Regions from separate parts of the Suilimivivens aceti genome, predicted to be linked through region 2. Evidence: predicted binding sites of a transcription regulator. Region 2 holds the regulator's gene; the other holds the start of a gene.
What was found. The regulator HrcA, encoded in region 2, represses chaperone genes, less so after heat shock. The targets are predictions, from matches to a motif close to TGTTAGCACTCNNNNNNNNNGAGTGCTAACA.
Positions count from the first base shown of each region.

Region 1: OCV77_RS12830 (Hsp20/alpha crystallin family protein) is a predicted target of HrcA. The motif match lies at 6,460-6,490, and genes of this name have one in related genera.

Region 1 is NZ_JAOQKJ010000011.1:12,873-24,229, forward strand. Features, by position in the region: gene OCV77_RS12810 (MFS transporter) at 1-745, opposite strand, end outside; gene OCV77_RS12815 (glycoside hydrolase family 2 TIM barrel-domain containing protein) at 785-3,823, opposite strand; gene OCV77_RS12820 (AraC family transcriptional regulator) at 4,025-4,888, shown strand; partial or broken gene OCV77_RS12825 (reverse transcriptase domain-containing protein) at 5,004-5,678, opposite strand; gene OCV77_RS12830 (Hsp20/alpha crystallin family protein) at 5,893-6,333, opposite strand; gene OCV77_RS12835 (hypothetical protein) at 6,709-6,945, opposite strand; gene OCV77_RS12840 (hypothetical protein) at 7,149-7,379, opposite strand; gene OCV77_RS12845 (DUF3990 domain-containing protein) at 7,367-7,933, opposite strand; gene OCV77_RS12850 (DUF3791 domain-containing protein) at 7,926-8,150, opposite strand; gene OCV77_RS12855 (hypothetical protein) at 8,203-8,631, opposite strand; gene OCV77_RS12860 (alpha/beta fold hydrolase) at 8,690-9,316, opposite strand; gene OCV77_RS12865 (helix-turn-helix domain-containing protein) at 9,651-9,857, opposite strand; gene OCV77_RS12870 (helix-turn-helix domain-containing protein) at 10,004-10,543, opposite strand; gene OCV77_RS12875 (SGNH/GDSL hydrolase family protein) at 10,803-11,357, opposite strand, start outside.
Region 2 is NZ_JAOQKJ010000001.1:298,145-309,501, forward strand. Features, by position in the region: gene OCV77_RS01270 (Lrp/AsnC family transcriptional regulator) at 1-121, opposite strand, end outside; gene OCV77_RS01275 (AIR synthase-related protein) at 139-1,170, opposite strand; gene OCV77_RS01280 (VanW family protein) at 1,203-2,729, opposite strand; gene OCV77_RS01285 (hypothetical protein) at 2,907-3,530, shown strand; gene OCV77_RS01290 (3'-5' exonuclease) at 3,496-4,203, opposite strand; gene nth (endonuclease III) at 4,205-4,873, opposite strand; gene dnaJ (molecular chaperone DnaJ) at 4,953-6,122, opposite strand; gene dnaK (molecular chaperone DnaK) at 6,216-8,102, opposite strand; gene grpE (nucleotide exchange factor GrpE) at 8,174-8,794, opposite strand; gene hrcA (heat-inducible transcriptional repressor HrcA) at 8,815-9,855, opposite strand; gene OCV77_RS01320 (DUF6465 family protein) at 10,103-10,561, opposite strand; gene OCV77_RS01325 (undecaprenyl-diphosphate phosphatase) at 10,712-11,357, opposite strand, start outside.

The DNA of each region.
Region 1 (11,357 bases), on a different contig from region 2:
AAATATATGTTCCACAAATCATCATGTAATATTTGTTTTTGACAAGAAGCTTGAATGCCTGTACCATTCCATACTTTTCATTATCATTCTTTACTTCTCCTTCATTAAGTTCCTCCTCCGGAAGTTCCTTAACAGAAAGTGCTGAAATCGTATTTACGACCAGACCAATGATTGCATAGATAATAGCAACCGTTCTCCATGCCGCAGTATCTCCACCGCATTTATCTACAAATCCAACTGTAATCGCCTGAATCAGAAGACTTGTTGAAAATGCAAAAATAAAACGGTAAGATCCCATCTGTACACGCTCTTTGCTGTTCTTTGTAATCAGTGACGTAAGTGCTGAGTAAGCAATATTGTTTGCTGTATAAAACACGCCATTTAACAGTGTATATGAAATAAAGAACCACGCATATTTAGCCGTTGTTCCCAAACTGACCGGTACTGTAAAGCAGCAGACCAGCGTAATGGCACAACCAATATATCCGTATAGCATCCATGGCTTCGCTTTTCCCATTTTACTGTGTGTTTTGTCAATCATTGATCCAAAAAATATATCCGTGAAACCATCAAATAGTTTTGATACGGCAATCAGGGTACCTACGACACCTGCAGCAAGTCCTACTGAGTCCGTCAGATAGACCATCATAAAAGATGTCAGGAACGCATAGACTACATTACCTGCAATATCACCTGATCCGTATCCAATTTTGTTATACCATTTCAAATACTTTTTTTCTTCCATCGAATTTCTTTGCTCCTCATCTTCATCGCACTTAGAATTTTATCCCTTTACATACGGTATCAGTGTAAACTGGAACCGGAATAATACATCATCAAATCGGTACTGCTCCAATACAACTGGTCCACAACTATTAGAACCAATGCCATTTAATGCGTAGTCAACACAAAATACCACACTATCTGATTCTATTAATTCATAATTATGCGTTTTCTTCTCAAGTTCTTCCTGTGTATAATAAGAAGCATTGAATGAGAAGGCATTTTCCGCGGATACCACAATTCCATATCGGCTGTTGTTAAGCTCTACATATTCACAATCGTAATGGCTTCCATTTTCCTGTGGGCGGATATAGTCCTCATGTAAATCCCCTACATTTGCCCGGTACAGACCGTGACTCGCTGCCTGATGCTTGTCACGATAGCTCTCCTGCGGTCCCATTCCAAAGTATCTGATATCTGCAAGTTTCTTATCCAGGAACATCCTCACACCAAATCTTGGCAAATCTGGGAACTCTCCATCTTTTGCTGCCTCAATAGTTGCGTCTATTTTTCCTGCCGCATCTATTGTCCATGTAATTTTCACATCAAGGATCTTCTGCACTGTCTCTGCCACAATGGAAGCATGGCTTGTAATTTTTACACCATGTTTTCCCTGCACAACCTCTGTCGTATAGGCTCTTGTATAAGCCTTATCATAGCGGGCTTTCTTCCATTCAGACTTGATATACATATCGTTATCTGTTGGAGCTCTCCAAATATTTAATTCCATCGGATGGTTCAAGTATTCCAGCCCTGCGAATTTCATCTCTGTAAAGAGTGCAGTACGTTTGTCTATGGTATAAGCAAATTCACGCCCCTTGATATGAATCTGTGTATCATTTTCATTTACCTGTAATTCAGAGTCCACTGCTGTCTTTTGCATCCATTTCTCTGCAAGTTTACATTTTGCATCATCTTTACTTACCTCAATTTCATCAAATCCAAGGATATGGTCTTCATTCAACAGTGGCAATTCTTTTTTCAGATGGTAAATAAGTTTTAAATAACATTTCCCATTCTCTGGAACATTAATCTTCAGGCTTGTTTTTCCTTCCCCATGTGGTGCCACAGAAAATTCCGGAAGTATGCCTTTGCTGATCACAAGACCATCCTGTGTCAGTTCATAACTGATCTTCACATAATCCTTCAAGTCATCAAAATCCATGTAGTTATGAAGCACCAGTTCTCCACTTTCTTTGTCATAGGAAATAACCCTTGCCGGGCGATAAACATTCTTGTATTCCAAAAGTCCTGTGTGTACTGTTCTGTCCGGATATACTAATCCATCCATACAGAAATTGCCATCATGAATTTCTTCGCCATGGTCGCCTCCATAAGCATATATAGTCTTTCCATTCTCAGCAGTTCCATGAGCAATCGCATGGTCACACCATTCCCAGACAAAGCCGCCGCACATTTTGTCATTATCCTGAATCATCTGGAAGTAATCTTCAAAATCTCCAGGACCGTTTCCCATACTGTGACAGTACTCTACCAAGAGGAAGGGTTTGCTTCCATCCTTATCCAGATATTCCTGAATTTCGGAAAGTGCCGGGTACATCCGGCTATACACATCCAGATTGCTGTAATCATATGTTTTATCATAATTACGGTATCTTGCACTCTCATATTGTGTGATGCGGTCTGGATCATAATTCTTTGTCCATTCTAGTGCTTTTTCAAAGTTGCAGCCATAAGCGCTCTCATTTCCCATTGACCACATAACAATACAGAAACGGTTTTTGTCACGTTCCACCATGAGTTTTACACGATCAACGATTGCCTCTTCCCATACCGGATCATCTGCAATCTTCTCATTCCATCGCTTGAACCGATTGTAATCGGTGTCTTCTTTTCTGTAAATCATAAATGGACCATGAGCTTCAATATCTGCTTCATCTATCACCATGAATCCATACTTGTCACACATTTCATAGAAAAATGGTGCGTTCGGATAGTGGCTGGAACGGATCGCATTAAAATTATGCTGCTTCATTAACGTAAGATCGGTTGTAATCTGTTCCAGACTGATTGTAAATCCCGTAACCGGATCGGAATCATGTCGATTGACTCCACGGAATTTAATCTTCTGTCCATTTAGATAAATGACCTGGTCTTTAATCTCTACCTTTCTTAATGCAATGTGATCCACAATTACTTCATTTTCTGTTTCAAGAATCAGTTTATACAGATATGGATTTTCTGTATTCCAAAGTTCCGGACTTGCGATTTCTAATACAGCTGTTCCTTCTTCGTCAATACTTCCTAGTGCTACAACTGCTCCATTTTTATCTTCAATCGAAATTTTTACATTTGTTGGAGAGTAGAATTTCACATCAAGTTCTACCTTTGCAAGTATATCCTCAATCTTTGATTTTATATGATAATCGCTGATTGCCTGCTCTGGACGTTTCAAAATGTACACATCCCGGAAAATACCACTCATACGGAATTTGTCCTGATCTTCCAAATAAGAACCATCACACCACTTCATTACCAACACTGCCACCGTATTTGTTCCATCCTGAAGTACATCTGTAACATCAAACTCACTGGTCATATGGGAAACCTGGCTGTATCCTACATAAGAACCATTGATCCATACATAAAAGCAACTGTCTACTCCTTCAAAGTTCAAAAAAGCTTTTGGTGCTTTCTCATCTCTACTGTACTCAAAATTATGTACATAGGCTCCACACGGAATATCCTGCGGCACATATGGTGGATCAAATGGAAACGGATACCGGATGTTTGTATACTGATGTGTATCATATCCTGCCATCTGCCATACACTTGGAACCTGAATCTCATCAAAATTTTCTGTATCATAATTCTTCTCAAAGAAAGAATCCTTAATATTATAGATGCTGGTAAAATACTGGAATTCCCAAGTTCCGTTTAATAACTGCATACGGTCTGATTCTTCCCTGTGTTCCACCAAATTATCCATTCTTTTGGATGCCGGAATATAATAGGCTCTGGCTGGCATTGTGTTTTCGTGCAGTACGTTTAAGTTTTCATAATAACGTGGTACAATCATAAATAGCTCTCCTTCAATACATATACTTTTTTGTTTTTTGCTTTTCTAAAATAAACCTTAATACTTTACTTATATGCTTGCATTCCTTTGTTATGTTATATATAGCTTATCTTATTCTGCAAAATATGTCTATGAATTAGATTGGATAAAATATGCACTAAATAATACAATAATAAAAAGCGTGAAAAGAGGTGCTGCTCTATGTATATGAATACTGGTTATCTGAATCACTCCCACATGGATTTCAAAAACAAAAGTCGTCCACTGATTGTAGGAAGCTGTGGCACTTATCGCCTTTCCAGCTATCCAAAATTGCCAACCTACCGTCCAAAGGGACGCCTGGATTATCAGATCATCTATATCACTGCTGGTTGTGGGCATTTTCATTTTGACAATGTAGATAACGAAACGATTGTTCCCGCCGGTAATATTGTGCTGTACAGACCGAAGGAACTTCAGAAATATGAATATTATGGAGAAGATAAGACAGAAGTATACTGGGTTCACTTCACAGGAAGCAATGTGAAAAATATCTTACGTCAATATGGGTTTCCGGATAAAGAACGAGTTTTCCAAATCGGCACATCTATGGAATATGAACGGATTTTCAAGAGTATTATCATAGAGCTTCAACACTGTCAAAACGACTATGAGGAAATGCTTGTTCTTCTGCTTCGTCATCTGCTAATCAATTTCCACCGAGAACTGACACGGGAACATATTCTGAAAAACGAATACCTGGATCAGGAAATGAACACTGCAGTTACCTATTTCAGCGAAAATTATAATCAGAACATCAACATAGAGGATTACGCAGCCTCACGAGGAATGAGTGTCAGCTGGTTTATCCGGAATTTCAAAAAATACACCGGTTCCACACCAATGCAATTCATCGTAGGAATCCGGATCAACAATGCTCAGATGCTACTTGATGCAACAACCTATTCCATCAATGAAATCTCTAAAATCGTCGGATATGATAACCAGCTATATTTCAGTCGGCTTTTTCACAAGCTGAAAGGATATTCACCGAGAGAATACCGAAAGCTGAGAAACAAATTCTGAAATCGAGTAGGAGGCGGTGACTAACCGCCGTCCTCTCACAGCACCGTACGTACCGTTCGGTATACGGCGCTTTCAAGAGTTGACGTGCACAGACTGGTAGGCTGTGGCTAAATTCCCTCGCATACACCTTGATTTTCTCAAGGCTTGGCCTGATCGACTGACATTGCTTGCGGGAAGATAACTCCTTCAGTCTGGACTTGAACTTCTTCCATGACTTCGGATGAACTCGGACATAAATGCCTTTTCCGTTCCTTCCCAATGCAAAGCCAAGGAATTTAAAATTTCGGATTGCAAATACGCTGACAGTACGGCTCTTTTCTCAGTTGACTGTAAGTTTCAGCCTCTCCTCAAGATATTTTGTACTGCTTTCCAAGAGTCTCTCTGATGCTCGCTTGCTCTTTGCAAGAAGCACGATGTCATCTGCATATCTTATGCATGGAACATCTCTTTTCAAGAATTCCTGGTCGAACTCATTGAGGTAGACATTTGCCAGCAATGGTGATAGATTTCCACCTTGTGGTGAGCCTTCCTCTGTATCAATGACTACTCCGTTTTCCGTTACACCACTTTTCAGATAGCGCTTTATCAGCTGTACTACGCGCTCATCCTTTACATTCTTCCGGAGAAGATTGATGAGAATTTCGTGATTAAGAGTATCGAAGTACTTTGACAAGTCAAGGACTACAGCAAATGTATAGCCTTGTTCTGCATACTCCTTAACCTTGAGTATTGCATCTTTTGCACTTCTGTTCGGACGATAGCCATAGCTACCCTCTGCAAACAGCGGTTTTCTTAATTACAAGGGCCGCTTTCGCTACATCGTTATCGTTCAATAGCGAAAGCGGCCGCACATTTTGATTTTAATGTCAAGTGTTTGAGACAAAAAAAGACCCCAGTATTATTTCTAATACTGAGATCTTTGGTTTTGTCATCTTAACTTAATGACATTGAGCGAAAGCTCCGGGTCTTCTTCACCTGGGGTCAGCTGCATCATGCCGCTGCCATTATCCTTCGATTGCTATATGCTTTTTGGTTTCTACTGCCTTGGCTTCCTTCTTCGGAACATCCAGTGTCAGGATGCCGTTTTCAAATTTGCCATGAATATCATTTTCGGTGATATCATCACCTACATAGAAGCTTCTGCTCATGGAACCCGCATAACGCTCCTTACGGATGTATTTACCCTTCTTATCAGTCTCGTCCTTATCAAGGCCTTTGGCTGCTGAGATGTTCAGGTATCCATTCTCAAGCTGAACCTCGATCTCATCCTTCTTGAAGCCAGGCAGATCAACGATCACCTCATATCCATCCTCTGACTCCCTGACGTCTGTCTTCATCACATTCTTGGCGTGCTTACCATAAAGCTCCTTGTCCACATCAGGAAATGTGAAACCATCCATAAAGTCATCAAAAATATCTCTTCCAAATACACTGGGCATTAACATAAGTCATTCCTCCATTCTTTACTTGACAAATATGCCAGCTATTATTGTTTTCATTTTTACTTCCGAACTCCAGGAGATCTTTTATTTTTCTCTCTTCCTTTGTTCTATATGTAATATAGCACGTATCATTAGCACTGTCAAGAGGTGAGTGCTAATTTTTTGTGAAGATTTTGTGAACGCTACGAGCCATGCAAAATGGTGAAAAAACGCCCTGCAAGTTTACTTGCGAGGACGTTTTTTTGCTATTTTATAGGGCGACAGCCCGACAGCGAGGGAATTCTTTCCCGAGCTGTGCATGGCATATCTCACAGCTAGCATAGTTTCTGGCAGGTTCATTTCAGACATTTCATTCTCCACGTGAGACTTTTCTTGCCATTAACTGTCATCTCCCTTCTCTGTCTTTTGAACTGCTTCGGCAATCTCTTGTCTGTCTTTTTGCGAAGCAGATATATAAGTCTGCCGCACAACACTCTTGTTGTAACTGCTGTTCCGCATCTGGTTCATTACCTTGTGGTGAATTGCTGCCTCCAGTTCCTGTCTGCTCTTTTCCATATTTGCCTTCAATTCTTCCAGCGACATGGATTCATATTTCGGATTTTTTGCTCTGCTCACTTTGTCGTCCTCCTTCATTTTTCTGTAAATAAAAAGAACCGGCTTATTCATAAATGCCGATTCCTGGGTATAAAAAAACTGAGGTCATTGTTCCATGATTAGGAAATGCTGACCTCAGCGTTTTTGAAATATTTAATTGTTGCTCTATATGGAATAAAAGTTTTGCTCGCCATTGCTGTATAAATTTAAACTCACATTCCATATCAGGATTTCTTTAGTTCTTCCCTATACAATTCGGTTATATATGCCGGACCATTGCACCACAGTTTTGTTTTCTCATCATACAGTGCTTTTCCTGTCTTTGAACATAGAAAATCTGTCAATACCTCTTTTCTGTCCTTGCCCGTCTCTTCTGCGATTTCTTCTGTCACCATAGTGATAAGAAGGTCGATTGTATAATCCATTTTTTCTTTTGGAATTGTTACTTCAGCCATATCTTCTCACCTTTCACAAATTTCAGACACTCAATAGCTGCTTCCGTTTTAAAGCAATATTGATCTTTTAATTTATTTGGCAGCAACTGTTTAATACAAAAATCATCTGCTTCCTGATCACCTGCTGTTCCAAACGCCCCTGCAAGGTAGGCTGTAAGAGTTGCATTTGTCGCATCATCCGCAATCTTTCCTGCAATGATATCATACCTTGCCATTTCACGTTCAACTTCGATGAACATTTTTTTCTTTCGATGAGCTGCAATGCAATGTAACCAGTCTACATCTGCATTTTCAAAAATATGCGTTTCAAGATTTCCTGAAAGGTTGAATTCAAAAGTTGAAATATATCCAAACTTCTGTCCCTCTTCAATTGTTCCGGTTGCGATTGCTTTGGCTATTGAGGTTCTCAGAAAACTTTCTGCCTGCTCCTTGGATGTGGTTAAATAAAATCCCTGCCCAAAATCTTTTCTCTTTGCACATTTGGCAAGATCTGGCTCTTTTACTTCACAATAACTTCCATGATAGAGAACAAATCCATCTTTTAAATCAAGCACTAATCTCTATCCCCTTTCTTTGCAAAAATTCAGTAATATCTTCAAGCACAGCTTCATCACCTTCACAATGAAAAATCCCATAACATTTTTCTATATATCCAAGAACATCGGCTTCTTTAAACAAGTGGATAATCTGTTCAACAGGTAAATGCCACTCTTCTGAAGCAAGCCGGATTAATCTTGTTTGCATGAAAGTAATCTCTGTTTTCTCACTCATTATGAATCCTCCTTAATTTCTTGGTCAATAATACTGGAATTTTCTACTCTTATCAATAACCCCAAGTCATCAGATTCCATTCTCCGCCTTCACTCCGTGCAAGCCACCATGACCAAGTGTATTCTTCGTTAGCTTCCCATGCACCGCCACCTTTTTCCGGCGAACGGAAACTGCTTTCAAATGCAATACATTGCGTAAAGGCTTCTTTATTATCATCCGTTCTTAAATCGTTCATCCATTCAATGTTATCTGCATTGTTGCATTCTTCATCCGGCATATAAGAAAGGCTATGCAATTCACAGTCCTCAAACGAAGCGAACTGCTTTTTTATAATCTCAATGGCAGAGTCTATTTCTTCTTTTGAATAAACGGAAGATGCTCCATAATCAATTTCCACTTTTGATGTATCGTCGTTCTTTCCGCATCCGGCAAAGAGAAGAACCAGCACAATGCAAAGCATTACGGTTATAATCTTTTTCATAGTGAATACCTCCAAATACCGTTTTTTCGTTCTCTGCGACTTCCCGATAAACGGGAAGCTAATTGATACTATCATAAAATCTTTGCAACACGATTGCCAACTCTTCCGGAGCTTCTATGTTTGCTTCATGACCTGTTTTAATAAGTTCATGGAAGTTGGAATTGTTCAAATAATGACAAAGTTCTTTTGAAGTTTTTTTGTTTGCATTGTCCTTCTCTCCACAAACGATTAATACCGGACAAAACACCTTATGAAGTGAGTCACTGAAATCTAATTCAGCCATCGTACCACATAGGTTAATAACATCTGTTTTTTTGAACCCCATTTTATTGAATGCCGAATTCGGCATAAGATGAAACAAGATATTCTGAACTTTCAATAATTTTTTTGGCATTTTATATTGTGCTGCAATTAATGCGAGTGCCTTTACTTTATCCGGGTGGTCTATCGTATAATTAAGTGTCAAAACAGCTCCCAGAGAAAGCCCACATAAGACAATTTCTTCGTTCTCCTTGTCGCATTCTGATGAGAATGCTGAATATAATTCCTTATATGTAGCAGCTTTCCCTTCTAACATCTCTGATAAACTCAAACTGCAACTGCTTTTCGATACTTTCGTTTCTTTTATTACTCTATTCCAACTGTCTGGTTTTTGCCCTAGTCCATGCAAATATAAATACTTCATTTATTATCGCCCTTCAAATTTATATTTCACGCTTTCTATCACTTTATATGCCTGTATCTGAAATATCAAGTTACAAACTTTATTGGGAATAGGCACCTATGCCGCAATGGGAGAATCCCCTTGTATGAAATCTCTGATTTCGCTGTATTTTCCATTTTGAGATTTTTTTAAACTGAGAATGGCACCGCAGGTCGCACGATACAGGCAAATGTAATTGCCTGTATAGAAGTGCGCTCTTAGCTTTGCTAAGAGATTTATGCCGTATCCGCCGTGTTATCTTTTTTCGACTTCTGACGCATTCTGCCAGTTTTAATAATTGACATGTCTGCTCCTGTTACTCATCATCTGTAAACTCCATCATCTCATCAACGGTGCAGACCAGTTTCTTGCAAATCTTCTCAATCGTCTCCATTGATACATACTGGTTTTTTCCCATTCGGGCAAGAATGTTTCCACTGATCCCGGTGAGGTACTGCATCTCTATCCGCTTCATATTTTTATCTATGAGCATTTTCCACAATCTGTTATAACTTACGCCCATAAGCTACCTCCATATTTCTCATTCAAATATATTTTGATTATATCATGATTCGCACCTTCGGTGCTTACCGTTGCTTCGCAACTATCATGATCCAATTCGCCGTTCGCCAATCATGCAAGCATGTTGGCTCTCTTGCGCTCATTATATCACGTTTTCGTTAGGTTAAATACCTGTAATTTTTGAGTGGCTTCGAGCATAGCGCATATCTTCCGATAAATCTTTCGTGACGGTCTGCGATTGCCTCCTTCGAGCTTATAGTAATAACCGGGTGCAATCTCTATTTGCTCTGCAAAAGCCTTCTGCGACAGCCCCAGAGCCGTTCTAACGCTCTTTAGCACTTCGGTATAGGGTACGGCAAGGAAACGGAAGAAATCATCATAGAGCAAGGACGCTTCAATTTCCAAAATATCTGCCAGTTTGACAGCTACATCATAAGGGATAGACTGCTTTCCGTTTTCATACATCGTAACAGTCGCTGGTACAATATCCAGCTTTTCTGCTATATGCCTTGTTGTCATCTGTTTTCGCTGACGGTAGTACCTTAGATTATCGCCCTGCAAATTAGTCTTTGGCTTTTCTTCAAAAGGTATTGTTAAATGGAGTAACAGCTCGCCCTGGTGAAATTCACACAGCGATGTGTGATTGAAAACACCATTGCAAATACTATGTGGTACTTGCATTCCCATTTTGTATGCGCCAAACTATTATTGTCCATTTGGGGCCTCCTGTGTTTTTTATTTGTGGTTTGCAAACCCTCATTTATTTTAACACAGGAGTTTTCTTTTATCTAAAGATTTCCCTCCCCTGCATAGCAGGGGGTATTTTCACTGTGACACAACTAACTAACGATAAGCACCGCTATATAGAGAAACCTGTACTGCGGTGCTTATCTGTATACAAATATATCGCGAATTCTAATACCTTTAACAAATTATTACTGCTGCTTTACAAAATCTCGCGAACTTTTTCTGACAATGCTTCTGCCAACTGTGCATGACCTTCCCCGGTTAAATGCATAAAATCAATTTGATTAGGCGCCGCTGTAAGGACACAGTTTGCGTCCAGATAATGGCAGTCTGTAAGTTCAGCAATTTCTTTGTATTCGGCAGCTAAACGGCGAGATTTCTCATCACATCCAACTCCCATCGTATCGCCCACCTCCGTCTGAATATATTCCGTTGCAATGTTTTGCGGTACTACAACCAAAATATTGGGAACACCGTCTTTCCATGCATCCAATGTAGCTTTTGCCTTTAAAATCAAACGTTTTAATCCCAGGCCGATACAGGCGGCAGAAGAACCGAACCTTTCTTTTGTATCATTCGTTCCCAACATAATAATCAATAAATCTACTGGTTCATGACTCATAAGACAAGGATAGATATAATCCAATCCAGAAAGACCTTCATGGATCGGATCGGAAAAACAGGTAGTTCGGCCAGAAAGACCTTCTTCCAGAATCAGGTAATCGGCCCCCAGTTTTTTTTGCAAAAGCTGAGT
Region 2 (11,357 bases):
CTTCTTCCATTGCCTTCAGCTCATTGACTACATCAATTTCTTCCGCCCCCAGAATCACTGCCAGCTCCTTAATATCAATACGGCTGTTTTTTTCAATAATTGCTAAAATCTGCTCTCTCACTTTCAGAGTCCTCCTTGTTAAGCTATTACTTTTCCGATTTCATCCGGCCTTGCCGGTTCCAGAAAACGGATTTCTTCTCCGTTATGCAGTACTTTATCATTGTTATCCGTAGTTCTACCGATGACAGCTGCGGGAATCCCTGCCTCCTGCAACGCCTTCACCATACCATCTCCATCCTCTGCTACGATCAGAAGGCTTCCCCCAGATAACAGACCATAGGGATTCAGATCAAAAAACTCACAGATTTCTATAGTTTCCTGCTTAACCGGTATCTTTTTTAAGTCTATGGAAAGTCCAACGCCAAGCCTTCCAGCCAGTTCATACAGGCCGCCAAATACACCACCATTTCTCATATCGTGCATTGCTGTGGCGCCGGACTTAAGGGCGGTAGCAGCCTCCGGTAAGACCGGCAGATATTTTTCAAAGCCCTTCGCCGCTGTTGTAATAGAAAACGGGTATCTTTCCAGAAGCTCTGCTTCCCTCTCCTGTGCCAGTACCGCGGTTCCTTCCAGTCCCATCCACTTGGTCATCACGACCGCCTGTCCTGCTGCAGGTAATCCCCTTGATACTCTTTCTGCAGCCTCCAGCCGGTATCCAAAAGCCGTTACTGAGATCACTGGATACTTTACTGCACCTGTCACCTCGGTATGTCCACCGGCAATCTGCACCTTACATATACCGGCAGCTTCTTCTGTCAGCTGCATGATCCTCTTTAATTCTGATTCCTCTGTCCCCTCCGGCAGTGTCAGTGCCATCTGCATGGCAAAGGGGATTCCTCCTCCGGCTGCGACCGCATTTACCGCCGCATAAACAGCGTAACAGCCTGCTCGTATCACGGGAAGACTTACTGTCTGTGTGGCTGCACAGAATACTTTGTCCTGACAGTCAGGCACCTGTCCGCCAGTACCCCTTCCCTGCCTGTCAGGATATGTGAAAAAGGCACAGTCCACCCCTGGTGCTGCACCTTTTACTACTTCTTCTCTTTTTGTTTTACAATATTTCAAAACAGAACGCTTTAATATGCTTTCTGAAATCTTCCCTGTCTTCATAGCTGCCTCACTTTATCCCGAGGCTGCCGGACTTACTCCGCCGGAACCTCTGCCACTGGTGCTTCTGCTGCAGGAGCCGCTGCTCCCTCTCCTGCCGCTTCTGCAGGAGCCGCCGCTGCCTTAAGCGCCGCCGCTACACCCTTCACATGATCGATACTGCCTGTGGCAATCGCCGCCATGATTTCATTATATGCATTCGGATCCGCTGTTGCAACACCAACCGTTGCTGACCGTGGTGCCATCTTATAAGTACTGGAATTTACCATTTCCCTGCTGGTCTCTGTTCCGTTTTCGTAAACAACCTTCCAGAGGTTGGCTTTATACCCAATATGTGCTGACTGTACAGAAACCGTGCCAACCGGTGAGCCTCCATCCGGATAGATCACCTCTGTGTCCGGATAAGTCTTGCTGACTACTTCACTTTCGTAAACCACCTTATGACCACTGTCCCTTGTTTCATGTCCGTAAATCGTGAACCCGATCATCTTGTCTTCTGTGGTATAGCCTTCAATATAAATGGGCGCATCAGTATTGTTCACAAAACGGAAGTCCTTTCCTGCTGACTCAGAGATTGCTGCATCCGCAGAAGGATCCACGTAAGTTACGATCATGGAATGATTATGGCGCTCTGTTACCTCCAGCTCAGAAAGAAGCACTGCATTATAAAGGGTCGTAGATACCTGACAGATACCACCGCCAAGACTGTCTACCACCTGTCCATTCAGGTAAGAGCCTGCCATATAATAACCGTTTGCCGTAGAAAAGGGCGCTACTGCTTCATAAGTAGAAAATTCTTCTCCCGGATACAACGTAGTTCCATTGATCAGACTGGCCCCATTGCGTACATTCGCACTTCTGGATGCTCCGGAGGTTTTAAAGCTGGTCTGGAAGCTGCCAAGAACATCCTTTACTTTTGAAAGCTCCTCTGCAGATCCCTTAGGCTCCTCCACTTCCACTACAAGATCAATACTGGTTTCCTCTCCATTCCAGGTTCCATCTGTGAAAAAACTGCATAGCTGCTGAAAGGAAGCATCTTCATCCACAACCATGCCAGTCTGCCCCTGATGGATCACAAACTCTCCATTTTCTATGGACAGGGTTGCATTCTCTGCTTCTATATTATAGACAGCACACTGATCCTCCAGTACATGACGGATCAGATCCTGGTCTACTCCAAAAGAAAGTGGCAGAATCCTTCTCTCCGACTGCAGATCCTTTTTGACCTTATATCTTTCAATAATATTTCCTTTTCTTCCAATGGATGCCGCCTCTTCAATGACCTCCGGATTGCTCCAGTAAAACCCAATATCCCCCGGTGTAATAGTTACTGAATTATCATTCACCATATTCAGGGTAATATTTTTCTGCAAAAGACCCTCAACATAATCCTCTGCCACAGCCTCGGCCTCTTCCTCCGTTTTTCCGGAAAGATCCATATTCTGAAGATATATGCCGGGCAGGATAGTAGTTCCTTCCCTGGCTTCTGCATTTATTCCAAATATGCCCGTAAGAATCAGCATCCCACACAGGCTGAGTATATTCCTCACAAATTTTTTCATAACGGCTCCTCGTGTTGCGTTACTGAATTAAATATGCTAAAGTGGGAACTACCATAGCGACTATCAGCAAGATAATAATAATGGATGAAATAATACGCTTATTTTTACTGTTATTAAAATTAAACATGATATGCCTCTTCCAAAAAAATCATAGTCTCTGTTGAAAGGATATTATATATGAAGTTCCCCTTTTTTGCAAGTTTTATCGTTTTCTGTCTATGGCTCACCTATGAGATACACAAAAGCAGACGAAAGGAAGAGCAGTCTGCAGATGCCTTCTGGGAGAGAGAGTCAGAGGCCAACCGGACAAGACGAAAGCCCCTTGATGATCTTTCCTACATTACCATTCCCTTTGATACCCTTCCCATGGATACCATGAAGGATGACCCTGAAATAGCAGATTGCCATGACACCCTGCATAGCTTATCGGAAGGACCTATTGTAAACCTTACAGGTATCAGCAACACCGACCTGAAGCTTATGTATGGTGCCCCCAATATCGGTCTTCTCACACAGTATGACCAGCGCTATACCGTCCTTGCCAGAACCCTGCAAAAGCTTGCAGCACTTTTATACCAGGGAGGCTGTATCAAAGATGCCGAAGCGATCCTTACCTTTGCCGTTTCCACCAGAACCGATGTCAGTGCTTCCTACCGTCTTCTTGCCAGCATTTATAAGGAGCTCGGCACCCCTGAAAAGATCAATGACCTGATCCCGGTTGCTGAAGGTCTGAATTCGCCCATGGCTCCCCATATCGTTTCTTACCTTAAGGATGCGGCAGACGGCCATATGCCAGAATGATCTTGTCCGTGATCCGGCTTGCTTCATTTCTGGTCAGCCTTTCCACATCATAGTCTGGTATTATTTTATGCCACTCAAGCAGACAATATAACCTTTCTTTCTGTTTTTTGGAGGCCGGTGATTCTTTTTTCACATGAAAGACCAGCCCTGACGGCCGATATGCCTCTTCATCCGGGAAATCCTGTACCAGTCTTTCATAAAGCATGGCTGCTGAAAGGGCATCACTGCCCGCCCTGTGGGAGGTTGTCTCAATTCCATAGTAACAGCACAGATCTGACAGCCTTCTGCTTGGAAGCTGCGGCAGGAACTTTCTTGCCAGCTTCAGCGTATCAATCCCTTTCTTATCGAAGGGAATTCCCTGATTCACCGCCGCCTTTTTCAGAAAAGAATAATCAAACAGGATCTGATGTCCCACAAGTACATCGTCCATCAAAAAATCCATTAGCGCTGGAAGCACCTCTTCTATCACAGGTGCGCTCATGAGTTCTTCATTCCGGATTCCTGTCAGTCCCTCTGTAAAATTACTGATCTGACAGCCCGGGTTCACAAGACTTTCCCATCTGGCCGCTTCCTTTCCATTCCGGATCCTTACCGCACCGATCTCTATGATCTTGTCTGTCTTTGGATTTAAACCTGTCGTTTCCAGGTCCAGCGCTGTAAAATCCTGCAGCATCCTACTTTTCCTTCCTCTTTTCTGCCTTTTTCTGCTCCTTCTCATAAGAGGGACACAGATCCTTCAGGAAACACTCCTCACATTTGGGCGTAGGTGCCTTACAGATTGTCCTTCCAAGACGGATGATATGGATATTCCATAGAATCCAGTGATCCTCCGGCAGCTTTTTCATCAGATCCAGCTCCACCTTCACGGGATCTGTTTCCTTCGTAATACCAAGCTTTCCAGAGATTCGCTTCACGTGAGTATCCACAACAATACTGGGAATATGGTATATATTTCCCCGGATCACATTGGCCGTCTTTCGTCCTACTCCTGCGAGCGCTGTCAGAGCTTCGATATCCTGAGGCACCTCACCGCCATATTTCTCCGACAGCGCCTGACAGCAGGCAATGATATTCTTCGCCTTATTATGGTAAAAGCCCGTGGAATGAATATCCCTTTCCAGCTCTTTCAGATCTGCATTCGCAAAGGCATCCACGGACGGGTACTTTTTAAACAGATCCTCTGTCACGATATTTACTCTCGCATCTGTACACTGAGCACTCAGCATGGTTGCGATCAGAAGCTGCCATGCATTTTCATGGTTCAGATAACATTTATAATCCGTTCCATATTCCTCATCCAGTCTGTCCAAAATCTTCTGTACCTTTTCACTTGTCCGTGCCATTTTGTATTTCCTCTTTCTTACATTTAGTGCGAAAAAGCGTATTGGTACTCCAATACGCTTTTTATTTTCACAAATTTATCTATTTCCAGAACTTTTTCTTCTTGGTATCCTTAGAATCTGCTGTCTTGTCTGTCTGTGCCTTCTGCGCAGCATTCAGGCTGTCGCCTGTCAGTGCATCAAACTGCCTCAGGAGCTCCTTCGCCTCATGGGACAGCTTCTCCGGTGTCTGGACCACCAGTGTTACATAATGATCTCCCCTGACCTCTTTGTTCCGGAGAGTCGGAACCCCCTTTCCCTTCAGACGGACTCTGGTATCTGTCTGGGTTCCGGGCTTCACTTCGTAAATCACTTTACCATCCACAGTATCTACGACTACCTCACCGCCAAGTGCTGCGACCGCATAAGATACAGGAACATTGGAATAAATATCATAATCCTGTCTCTGGAAAATGGGATGACGTCCTACAATCACTTCTACCAGCAGATCACCTCTTGGTCCGCCGTTAGTACCCGGTTCACCCTTCTCCCTGATCCGGACGCTCTGTCCGTTATCAATACCTGCAGGAATGGAAACCTGGATCTTCTTTCTGCTGGCAATATATCCACTCCCGTGACAATCCGGACATTTCTCCTTGATCACCTTACCGGTTCCATTACAATCCGGGCAGGTCTGGACATTTCTGACTGTTCCAAAGAAGGACTGCTGGGTAAAGACCACCTGTCCCTTGCCACCACACTTCTGACAGGTTTCCGGTGTGGTTCCCGCCTTGGCTCCGCTGCCATGGCATGTCTTGCACTCATCCTTCAGTGTCAATTCTATTTCCTTATCCACGCCAAAAACAGCTTCTTCAAAGGTGATCCGCACACTGGTACGGATATTGGCACCCTTCATGGGACCATTATTTCCTCTGGCGCTTCTGCGTCCTCCAAAGAAATCCCCAAAGATGTCACCGAAAATATCACCAAAATCTGCAGAATTAAAATCAAAGCCGCCAAAGCCACCGCCACCGGCTCCTCCATCAAAGGCTGCATGACCAAACTGATCGTATTGTCTTCTCTTTTCAGGATCACTCAGCACTGCATAGGCTTCGGACGCCTCTTTAAATTTCTTCTCCGCTTCTGCATCACCCGGGTTCATATCTGGATGATATTTCTTAGCAAGTACTCTGTATGCTTTTTTTAATGCTGCATCATCAGCATTCTTATCTACACCAAGGACTTCGTAATAATCCCTTTTCTGTTCTGCCATCTAATCAATCCTCAAACACTTCTATAGCGAGGTATATATTACTATATACCCCGCCATTCATTTCTGATCATTTCAGATAGAATCTAATCTATCTTACACCTCTCTGTAGTCACCGTCAACTACATCATCTGCAGGTCCTGCACCTGCCCCGGCATCAGCTGCACCCTGGCCGCCCATGCCACTCATATCAGGTCCTGCCTGACCGCCCTGTGCCTGCTGCATGTTCTCATACATCTTTGTGAACAGCTGCTGTGCACTGGTTGTCAGCTTTTCCTTGGCTGCCTTCAGCTCATCAATGTCATTGTCACTCATTTCCTGATCCTTGGTTCTCTCGAGGATATCCTTGACCGCTTTAAGATCTGCCTCAACAGAAGCCTTCTCAGAAGCATCGATCTTGTCTCCCACCTCGCTGAGAGCCTTTTCTGTCTGGAATACGAAGGAATCTGCCTCGTTACGTGTATCAATGGCTTCCTTTCTCTTCTTATCCTGTGCTTCAAACTCAGCGGCTTCCTTAACAGCCTTATCAATTTCAGCATCTGACATGTTGGAGCCTGCTGTAATGGTAATGTGCTGTTCCTTACCTGTACCAAGATCCTTTGCAGATACATTTACAATACCGTTTGCATCGATATCAAAGGTAACCTCGATCTGCGGAACACCTCTCATTGCCGGAGGGATACCATCCAGTCTGAACTGTCCAAGAGACTTGTTATCTCTTGCAAACTGTCTTTCACCCTGTACAACGTTGATATCAACGGCTGTCTGGTTATCTGCTGCGGTAGAGAAGATCTGGCTCTTCTTGGTAGGAATTGTTGTATTTCTCTCAATCAGCCTTGTTGCGATACCACCCATGGTCTCAATGGAAAGAGAAAGGGGTGTTACATCCAGAAGCAGGATCTCACCTGCACCGGCATCGCCTGCCAGCTTACCGCCCTGGATAGAAGCACCAAGTGCTACACACTCATCAGGGTTCAGGCTCTTGCTGGGTTCTTTGCCTGTTAACTGTCTTACCTTATCCTGTACAGCAGGAATACGTGTGGAACCGCCTACCAGTAATACCTGACCTAAATCTGCATTGGTAATTCCAGCATCCTTCATAGCGTTCTGAACAGGGATTGCTGTTCTCTCTACAAGCTCATGTGTCAGTTCATCAAACTTAGCTCTTGTAAGGTTCATATCAAAGTGCTTCGGTCCTTCAGCAGTTGCTGTGATGAAAGGCAGGTTGATATTGGTTGTTGTTGCGGAAGACAGCTCCTTCTTTGCCTTCTCTGCAGCTTCCTTTAATCTCTGAAGTGCCATCTTGTCATTTGACAGATCCACACCCTCTGCTTTCTTGAACTCATCGATCATCCACTGTGTCAGTCTGTTATCAAAGTCATCACCGCCAAGGTGTGTATCACCGTTTGTAGCAAGAACTTCGATGACACCGTCACCGATCTCAATGATGGAAACATCGAAGGTACCACCACCAAGGTCATAAACCATGATCTTCTGCTCTTTTTCATTATCAAGTCCATAAGCCAGTGCTGCTGCTGTAGGCTCGTTGATGATACGCTTTACATCAAGGCCAGCGATCTTACCTGCATCCTTGGTTGCCTGACGCTGTGCGTCATTGAAGTACGCGGGAACAGTGATAACTGCCTCTGTTACCTTCTCACCAAGGTAGCTCTCAGCATCTGCTTTCAGCTTCTGAAGGATCATAGCTGAAATCTGCTGAGGAGAATACTTCTTACCATTAATTGTACGTCCTCTGTCAGTACCCATATCTCTCTTAATAGAAGAAATGGTGTTCTCTGCATTAGTAACTGCCTGACGCTTTGCAGGCTCACCGATCAGTCTCTCTCCTGTCTTTGTGAATGCTACGACAGAGGGAGTTGTTCTTGCGCCTTCTGCGTTGGCGATAACGGTGGGCTTACCACCTTCCATAACTGCTACGCAGCTGTTTGTTGTACCTAAGTCAATACCAATGATCTTACTCATAATTCTCTCCTCCTGAAAGTTTAATCTCTTTTATTGTTCTGTTACATTGAAAAATAACTGTGATTCCTTTATTAAACAACTACTGCTACCATACTGTGCCTTACTACAGCATCTCTGTAAGTATAGCCCTTTAAAAGCTCCTGAGCAATCACACCGGACTCATACTCATCGCTTTCTACCTGCATCACTGCATTGTGCAGCGCCGGGTCAAATTCCTCTCCCACTGCCGGTATGACCTTTACCTCCATCTTGTCAAGCTCTGTCATGAGCTGTCTGTAGATCATCTCCATACCTTCTGCAAAAGGAGTACCCTTCTCCTCTTCCGGGATCGTGGCCAGACCTCTTTCGAAGTTATCTACCACGGGAAGGATCTTCTCGATCACACTTTTCGCACCGGTTTCAAACATTGCTGTCTTTTCCTTGTCGGTACGCTTACGGAAGTTATCAAATTCAGCCATCTGGCGTCTGACCTTATCCTCCAGCTCTTCGATCTTCTCCTTCATGGCATCCTGCTTCTTGTCTGCCTTCTGTTTCTTCTTGAAAGCCTTCTTATCTTCTTTGGCTTCCTCTTCCTGCACTTTTTCTGTCTCTTCAGAAGCTTCTTCCACTTCTGCTTCCTCTGCGGGTGTCTCCGGTTCCTCTTCCGGTGTTTCTATTTCAATTTCTTTCTTAATATCCTTTTCATCTGCCATCTGCTTCATTCCTCTCCTTGCTATGTCTTTTTATTGTAAAGCTCATCAAGCTGATGCGTAATGGTCTTCAGAGTTCCAATTACCTTATCGTAGTCCATACGCTTTGGTCCGATAATTCCTATCGTACCTCTCATGCCTTCTCCCAGTTCATAGGTGGCAGTTACCACACTGCAGTCCTGCATGGACTGGATCTGAGTCTCGTTTCCGATATAAACCTGAATGCCTGTTTCATTATTATCAGAAAGGCTGTCCTGTACAAGCTCCGTCAGCTTATCCTTCTCTTCGAAGGTATTGATCAGCTCACTCGCCTTCTGCTGGTCTGCCAATTCAGGATACCTGAAAATATTATTGGCTCCGCTTGTATAGATCTCAAGATCCTCTTCCTCTTTAATCCCTTCTGCAAGCGCATCTACCACGTCTCCAACGATGGTACTGTGTATGCCTGCCTGCTGCTTCATCCTTGTGATCATAGGAAGATTGATCTCCTCCGGTGCCAGCCCGCTTAAATGTGTATTCAGCAGGATGTTCAGCTTCAGAAGTGTTTCATCATCCAGCTCCTCTGCTACGGGAAGGATATTGTTCTTGATCATATTCCCTTCCATAACGATCACAGCAAGCAGCTGATTCTTATCTACTCTGGAAAGCTGCAGGAATTTGATCTTGTTCTTATGAACTGCCGGTGCCGAGATCATGGAGGCATAGTTGGTATTCACCGCCAGAAGCTTTGCTACCTGCTTCAGCAGATTATCCATCTTATCTTCCTTCTCCAGAATGAGCTCCTTCAGTTCTTCCAGTTCCTTATCCTTCTTCTCCATCATAGTATCCACATATAAGCGGTATCCCTTGTCAGAAGGAATTCTTCCTGCGGAGGTATGGGGCTGCAAAATATAGCCCATCTCTTCCAGATCAGCCATCTCGTTCCGTATCGTTGCCGAACTAAGATTCAGATCTGTATATTTGGAAATGGTCCTGCTTCCCACCGGTTCCCCGGTTTCCAGGTAATTACGGATAATAGCCTGCATGATCTTAATCTTTCTGTCATCCAGCTGCATATCCGTCATCCCCTTTCCAACTCTTTCTTTTATGGTTGTTAGCACTCAACTCATTAGAGTGCTAATATCTACATAACATAAACTATCACTTACTATGGGTATTGTCAACAGCTATAACGAAAATATTTATTAAAAAATTCTAAAGATTATAAAGAAAAACCCTGCAGGAAAATCCTGCAGGATTTCTAATTTTTCTCATATATTCCGACCTTTAAGATCAGTCGCCGGATCTTCTTTCGCTGTACGATATCTTACTTTAGATAAAGAAGCTTCCTGTAATACTGCCGTTTACAACGAAGTATGTAGTATTCTCTTCAGGCTTTACATAAAGCTCTACATTCCTGATATCTTCTTCTCTTCCATTCATGTCATATTTCCATACATCCCTGAAGATCTTCATCAGATCATCCGGTGTATAGGACTTGCCGCTGAACTGGAAGTTTACGGTTTCTTCTACTTTAGCCGCCTTCTTAACAGGTGCTTTCTTCTCTTCCTTAGCTGCAGGTGCTGCTGCCTTCTTTACTTCAGCTTTCTTAGCAGGTGCCTTCTTGGCAGGCGCTTTCTTTTCTGCCTTGGCTGCCGGCGCTGCCTTCTTTGCTTCAGCTTCCTTAACAGGTGCTGCTGCCTTGACCTCAGGCTTCTTCTCTTCTGCTGCCTTGACTGCTGGTGCTGCCTTGGCGACTACCTTTGCTGTTGTCTTCTTAACTTCTTCCATAACAATGACTCCTTTCACACAAGAGCAGATCTCTCATGTCAATCAGCCGGTGAAAGCAGATACGCTGACACACGTAAGGGTTCTCACCTGCATGAATTAGTATCTATATCATGATGAAAGTGTACTCCATAATTGAAATCCTGTCAACTTTCAGGCAGATAAGCCAAAATACAGAAGTACCAGGATGCCTAAAGCAATACGATACCAGCCAAAAACCTTAAAGTCATGCTTCTTGATATAGCCCATCAGAAACCGCAGTACAAACACAGAGACAATAAACGATACCACCGTGCCGGTGAGCAGGCATGCCATTTCCATACCACTGAAGTCAAAGCCAAATTTTACTACCTTCAGAAGGCTTGCACCAAACATGACCGGGATCGCCAGGAAAAAGGTAAACTCTGCCGCTACCGTTCTGGAAATACCGATCATGATCGCACCAAGGATAGTAGCTCCGGATCTGGATGTGCCTGGAAGCGCTGCTGCCACAAGCTGACACAGACCAATGATCAGTGCATCCCTGTAGGTTAGCTGGGTTAGCTTTGTTGTCACCGGTGTCCGGTTCTTATTCCAGTTCTCGATCACGATAAACAGAATACCTACAAGGACCAGCATCACAGCGACCACGATCACCTGTACAGTCACACCGCTTTCTCCGATCTCCTTTTCAAAAGCAGCACTGACCATATCATCAAAAAGAAGTCCGTAGATCACTGCCGGGATACAGGCCACTACGATCTTGACCCACATCCAGAAGGCATCCATGCTCAGCGCCACATTTCCCACTGCCGGATCC